Regions from separate parts of the Paraburkholderia sp. GAS42 genome, predicted to be linked through region 2. Evidence: riboswitches for the same ligand, from Rfam matches in the RefSeq annotation. Region 2 holds a riboswitch; the other holds the start of a gene.
What was found. Region 2 has a riboswitch for ZMP and ZTP ahead of P3T16_RS20045 (LysE family translocator). Riboswitches for the same ligand answer to the same signal wherever they lie in the genome.

Region 1: it holds a riboswitch for ZMP and ZTP, as region 2 does, so the genes downstream of both, glyA (serine hydroxymethyltransferase) here and P3T16_RS20045 (LysE family translocator) in region 2, are expected to answer to the same signal.

What each region holds. Positions count from the first base shown of each region.
Region 1 is NZ_JBNDML010000006.1:237,805-241,211, forward strand. Features, by position in the region: gene P3T16_RS12030 (GspH/FimT family pseudopilin) at 1-2, opposite strand, end outside; gene nrdR (transcriptional regulator NrdR) at 154-648, opposite strand; gene glyA (serine hydroxymethyltransferase) at 655-1,902, opposite strand; ZMP/ZTP riboswitch at 2,078-2,180, opposite strand; gene ydfG (bifunctional NADP-dependent 3-hydroxy acid dehydrogenase/3-hydroxypropionate dehydrogenase YdfG) at 2,390-3,136, shown strand; gene ybgC (tol-pal system-associated acyl-CoA thioesterase) at 3,194-3,407, shown strand, end outside.
Region 2 is NZ_JBNDML010000013.1:112,664-116,070, reverse strand. Features, by position in the region: gene P3T16_RS20060 (M20 family metallopeptidase) at 1-214, opposite strand, end outside; gene P3T16_RS20055 (superinfection immunity protein) at 371-691, shown strand; gene P3T16_RS20050 (epoxide hydrolase family protein) at 719-1,873, shown strand; ZMP/ZTP riboswitch at 1,939-2,062, shown strand; gene P3T16_RS20045 (LysE family translocator) at 2,114-2,746, shown strand; gene P3T16_RS20040 (YodC family protein) at 2,756-3,037, opposite strand.

The DNA.
Region 1 (3,407 bases), on a different contig from region 2:
ATCCCTGATTGATTCGAAGAATGCAGACAATCTACCGGGCGCTCCGCGCGCCAGCAATCTGCCAAACGGCCAGCTAGCGGAAGCGCACGACATCACGCCAGAATTCAGGCGTGACAGAAATTCAAGGGGAGAGAAATGCGGACGCGCGAAAAACTAGCGCTTGCGGGTGGGTTTGCCTGGGGCGGCGGGAGGGGCGGCCATTCGCCGGAACTCTTCGATCACGTCTTCGAATTCGGAGACGTCCTCGAAGCGCCGGTAGACCGAAGCGAAACGGACATAGGCGATCGTATCGAGTTCGCGCAACTCGTTCATCACGAGTTCGCCAAGGCGCTCGCTGCGCACTTCCCGTTCGCCGCTGCCGAGCAGCTGGTATTCAATGCGCGAAGCCGCCGCGTCGACTGCGTCGGCAGCAACCGGGCGCTTGCGCAGCGCCAGTTGCATGCTCGCGATAATCTTGCGGCGATCGAATTCGGTGCGGCTGCCATCCTTCTTGACGACCGACGGCAACGCCAGTTCGACCCGCTCATACGTCGTGAAACGTTTGTCGCAGGCCGGGCAGCGACGGCGCCGACGAATCGCGGCGCCGTCTTCGGACACGCGCGAATCCACTACCTGCGTGTCGTCGTGCCGGCAGAAGGGGCAGCGCATGGCTGGTTAGCCGTACACCGGGAAGCGCTTCGTCAACCCGGCGACCTGCGCGCGCACGCGTTCGATCGTGGCCGCATCTTCCGGGTTGTCGAGCACGTCGGCGATCAGATTGCCAACCAGTTCCGCTTCCTTCCCACCGAAGCCGCGGGTCGTCATGGCCGGCGAGCCGAGACGCACGCCGCTCGTGACGAACGGCTTTTCCGGATCGTTCGGAATCGCGTTCTTGTTGACCGTGATATGCGCTGCGCCGAGCGCCGCTTCCGCAGCCTTGCCCGTGATGTTCTTCGCGCGCAGGTCGACCAGCATCACGTGGCTTTCGGTGCGACCCGACACGATGCGCAGGCCACGCTTCACGAGCGTCTCAGCCAGCACGCGCGCGTTGTCGGCCACCTTCTGCTGGTATTCCTTGAATTCCGGCGACAGCGCTTCCTTGAACGCGACAGCCTTGGCGGCGATCACGTGCATCAGCGGGCCGCCCTGAATGCCCGGGAAGATTGCCGAGTTGATCTGCTTTTCAAACTCGGCCTTCATCAGGATCACGCCGCCGCGCGGGCCGCGCAGGCTCTTGTGCGTGGTCGTCGTGACGAAATCGGCGTGCGGCACCGGGTTCGGATACACGCCCGCGGCGATGAGGCCAGCGTAGTGCGCCATGTCGACCATGAAATACGCGCCAACCGATTTCGCGATCTTCGACAGACGTTCGAAGTCGATGCGCAGCGCGAATGCCGAGGCGCCCGCGATAATCAGCTTCGGCTTGTGTTCCTGGGCGAGCTTTTCAGCTGCGTCGTAATCGATGTCTTCGGCTTCGTTCAGGCCGTAGCTCACGACGTTGAACCACTTGCCCGACATGTTGACGGGCGAGCCGTGCGTGAGGTGGCCGCCGTGCGCGAGGCTCATGCCCATGATCGTGTCGCCCGGCTTCAACATCGCGAAGAACACGCCCTGGTTCGCCTGCGAACCCGAATTCGGCTGCACATTCGCGGCTTCGGCGCCGAACAGTTGCTTGACGCGATCGATCGCCAGTTGCTCGGCGATATCGACGAACTCGCAGCCGCCGTAGTAGCGCTTGCCTGGATAACCTTCCGCGTATTTGTTCGTGAGTTGCGAGCCTTGCGCAGCCATGACAGCCGGGCTCGTGTAGTTTTCCGACGCGATCAGTTCGATGTGGTCTTCCTGACGGCGGTTTTCCTGCTCGATCACGTTCCAGAGTTCGGGATCGACGTTGGCGATGGTGCTTTTGGCTCTGTCAAACATACGGTTTCCGTTAAATGTGTTCAGGTTGACCGGATCGTGCGCCGAATTGTGTGCGGAAAGCGTAGCGGGTACGCGGCGCTGCTGGCGACTGGGCCAGCCATGACGTGGCGGATGAAGAAGTACCGTACACGCGAGGCAGGACAGCCACCGGCAGCGCAAAACATGGCGCGCGGATCACGGCTGCCCAGGCGAACGGCAAAAACGGCACCCTGCGCTTCACGGTGGGTTGTTCCACCTTGAACCCCAAAAGGGTTCTATCGCCAGTCACGCAGGGGTGAGCGCGTTAGTTTATTTGAAGCGCATCGAATAGGCAACCGCCCGAGAAGCCCCGTCGGGACAGGCCCCACGGGGTGCTGTTGCCGGCGCTGGCCGCCCCTGACCGCCGCGCACCCCGGCAGCTGTTGGCCCAGGGTCTTCCCTTGCCGCCGCGCCGCATTGGAAGTAGGCTTGGCACCTTCCGTTTTTCTCCACCGACCAGGGAGCAGCAATGATCGTCTTTGTTACAGGGGCTTCCGCAGGGTTTGGCGCCGCCATCGCCCGGGCTTTCGTCAAGGGCGGCCACAAGGTCGTCGCTACGGCCCGCCGCAAGGATCGCCTCGACGCGCTCGCCAGCGAACTCGGCGACGCGCTTCTTCCGCTCGAACTCGACGTGCGCGATCGCGCAGCCGTCGAAGCCGCGCCCGCGTCGCTGCCGGCGGAATTCGCCGCCATCGACGTACTTGTCAACAACGCCGGGCTCGCGCTCGGTCTCGAGCCGGCGCAGCGCGCGGAACTCGACGACTGGACGACGATGATCGACACCAACTGCACGGGCCTCGTACAGGTTACGCGCGCGTTGCTGCCGGGCATGGTCGAGCGCAATCGCGGTCACGTGTTCAACCTCGGGTCGGTGGCCGGCAGCTGGCCGTATCCGGGCGGCAACGTGTATGGCGCAACCAAGGCCTTCGTACGCCAGTTCAGTCTGAACCTGCGCGCCGACCTCGCCGGCACGGCCATCCGCGTGACGGACATCGAACCGGGCCTGTGCGGCGGCACCGAATTCTCGAACGTGCGCTTTCGCGGCAACGACGAAAAGGCGGCCAACGTCTATCAGAACGTGCAGCCGCTGACCGCCGAAGACATCGCCGATTCGATCTACTGGATCGCGACGCGGCCCGCTCACGTCAACATCAACACGATCGAACTGATGCCCGTCGCGCAGTCGTTTGCGGGCCTTAGCATCCATCGGGGCTGAGCGGTACCAGGTGGAACGTGCACCCAAAATCGGGATACCGGCGCGCGTTCCGGTAAAATGCGCGCCATGGATATGTCTATCAGCCAGCCCGGCACGGAAATCGGCTTCATGTGGCCAATCCGCGTGTACTACGAAGATACCGACGCCGGTGGCATCGTTTTTTACGCAAACTACCTGAAGTTTTTCGAGCGGGCGCGTACCGAATGGCTGCGCGCGTGCGGCGTGGACCAGACCCGGCTAGCGGATGAAGCCGGCGCGATCTTCATCGTTC
Region 2 (3,407 bases):
GCTGCTGTTCGGCCCATTGCGCGGCGTCGGTCACGACGCGCTCGATGTAGCCGTTCTTGACCCAGTCGGGATCGAACGCCGGGCTTTTGGCCGGCACTGCGATGTAGTCGGTCAGCGCCGGTACGATCTCGTCGTTCCACTTGCGGTCGACGAATTCCCGGAGCGCGTCGTGATTGACCTGTTGCGCCTGTTGAGTGGTGTCGTCAGAAATCATGAGGGCAGTCCCGCGCGTGCAAAGTCTCAATGATAGTCCTCGCGCGGCGATCACGAAACGTTTCATAAAGCACTTCATGCGTTCGACGGAACCGCTGCACAATGACGATGTTCGCGCGACAATGACTCGATACGTCACGCTTCCGGGAGCTGCTTCATGGGAATCAGCCTGATCGTTCAGATCATCGGGGCCGCCGTCGCGCTCGCGGTTTATTTCCTGCCGGCGATTCTCGCGGACCGCCGCAAGCGCCATGATCTGCTCGTCATTGCGCTCTTCAATGCCGTGCTTGGATGGACGGTGTTCGGCTGGTTGCTCGCGCTTTACTGGGCGCTTCAGCCGAATCCGCCGGCCAACGTCGCGGGCGAGGTGGTCGCGACACGGCGTATCGTGACCATGCGCGGTTTCTCGAAGAATCTGATCGAACGCGTGCAGATGCGCGCTTCGCGCACCTCGACGCGCGACCGGTCGACGAAGTAGCCACGCAGCACTGACCGGAGAGGCCCGATGCAGGTGACACCGTTCCTGATTGCGATCCCCGATACGCAGGTCATGGCGCTCAGCGCACGGCTGCAGCATACGCGCTGGCCCGATCACTACGACGGCGCGCCGTGGGCGCTCGGTGTCGATCCTGCGTACGTGCGCGAACTCGCGCATCACTGGGCGAACGGTTACGACTGGCGTACCGCCGAGCAGCGCCTGAACCGCGAGCCGCAGTTTGTCTCACAGGTCGGCGGGCTGAATATCCACTACGTGCATCGGCGTGGCGTCGGACCGAGACCGTATCCGCTCGTTATCACGCACGGCTGGCCGGGGTCGTTCATCGAATTCATGGAACTGCTGCCGCATCTGTGCGATCCGGCATCGGTCGGCGCGGACCCGGCCGATGCGTTCGACATCGTGGTGCCCTCGCTGCCCGGCTTTGGCTTTTCGGAGCGACCCGTGAAGCCCGGCACGTCCGCGTTCGCGACTGCGGATCTATGGGCCGAACTGATGCACGGACTCGGCTACGAGCGCTTCGGTGCGCAGGGCGGCGATCTCGGCGCGGCTGTGTCGATCGCGCTCGCGTACCGGCATCCGCAGCACGTCGACGGCATCCATCTGAATTATTTGCCGAGTTCGTATGAGCCACCGCTCACCGCCGACGATCCCCCCATCACCCCGCGTGAACAGACTTTTCTCGATGCAAAAGCGATGTGGGCCGCGCTCGAAGGCGGCTACGCGCATGTGCACAGTACGAAGCCACAGACACTTGCCACGTCGTTGAACGACTCGCCTGCGGGGCTTGCTGCATGGATCATCGAAAAATTTCGCGCGTGGAGCGACTGCAATGGCGACATCGAAAGCGTGTTTTCGAAAGACGAACTGCTGACGAATCTCTCGCTCTACTGGTATACGCAGACGATCGCGTCATCGATGCGTTTTTACTGGGAGATGCGATTGAAGCCGCTTCGTTTTGCACATGGCGAGCGGGTGCGTCCGCCGCTTGGCTTCGCGCGCTTTCCGAAGGAAATCAGCCGGCCGCCGCAATCGTGGATCGAACGCGTGTTCGATCTCACGCAATGGGCCGACATGCCGCGCGGCGGGCACTTCGCCGCGATGGAGCAACCTGCGTTGCTGGCTGAGGAAATCCGCCGGTTTTTCAGGCCGCTACGGCGTTGAGTCGGGCTGAACGCCGGCCTGTCTGCGCGCGTTTTTACGCAAAACGCTGGCGCATGGAATAATGGCTGGGTCCGCGCAACTGGCGCTGCAAGATGGAGACACCATCGGGGAACGCGGACCGTGGGTTTTTCATGACGTGTTTCCGCACGCGTTTTCCTCACGTTTTTGCCGCGCGCCTGGGCATTGCCTGATCGTTGTGGATCACTCCGCGCTATCGACTAATTTTTACGGAGCCATGCAATGCCGCATCTTTCCAGTCTGTTGACTTTCGGACTTGTCTCGCTCGGGATGGCGCTTACGCCTGGCCCGAACATGCTCTATCTGATCTCGCGCTCGATCTGCCAGGGCCGCACGGCCGGCCTGATTTCACTTGGCGGCGTGGCGCTGGGCTTCGTGTTTTATATGCTGTCCGCGGCGCTGGGTATTACCGCGCTGCTGCTCGCTGTGCCCTTCGCATACGACGCGCTGCGTTTCGGCGGCGCGCTGTATCTGCTGTGGCTCGCATGGCAGGCCGTGAAGCCGGGCGGACGCTCGCCGTTTCAGGTCCGCGACCTGCCCGCCGACAGCCCGCGCAAACTCTTCGCGATGGGCTTCGTCACGAATCTGCTGAATCCGAAGATCGCGGTGCTGTATCTGTCGCTGCTGCCGCAGTTTATCGATCCGCAGCACGGCAGTGTGTTCGTGCAATCGCTGACGCTCGGCGTCGTGCAGATCGCGATGAGCCTCACCATCAACGCAATCGCCGCCGTGATGGCGGGATCGATCGCGATGTTTCTCGCGCAGCGTCCGACCTGGATGGTCATTCAGCGCTGGCTGATGGGAACAGTGCTCGCCGGGCTTGCGGTCAGGATGGCGACCGAGGCGCGTCGATAGCGCGAAGGCTTAGCGTCCGTAACCGAATCGCGCGAACTGCTGCAGTTGTACGGAGCCTGCCGGAATGGAGCGCGGCTCCGGCCGCACGCGGTCGAAAGCGAATACGTCCTGGCGCAATTCGCCCTGCTCGTCGAACCACTGGCAGACGAGCCAGTCCCCTTCCGCCAGCGCGACGGGACCGACATGCGTCACGGTCATGCGCGGGCCGCCTGACTTCAGGGTCACCACATCGCCGACGCGGTGCGAGTCGGGTTGCGGCGTATCAGTAGTGTCGAGGGTAGCGCTCAGCATAAGTATCCCCGGTGCGAAAACATCGATTGCGTCCAGCTGTCGGTGCTGTTCTGCGTGAAGCGGCAGCGAACTATACGTCGCTGTTTGCGACTCGACGCCGCGCGATGGCGAACGCCGGTCAAGCAGCAGCAGAATCGACAGTCTGGTCTTGAACGTCAATCTGGCTGAATCGGTGAAACGGATGAAACGGTCGAAGCGGAATTGCCGTGGCCATTACCCTGGCCTTATGCGACTTTGAACGTGAACCGTGATTTACGCACTGTCGTTCACAAAACCAGCCTTCGTCTTCAATCCCGATCACCGGATTGATGTTAGATTTTAAAATGCCTGCCAAGATTAACAATCGAATTTTTTTCAGGCAAGCATTTTT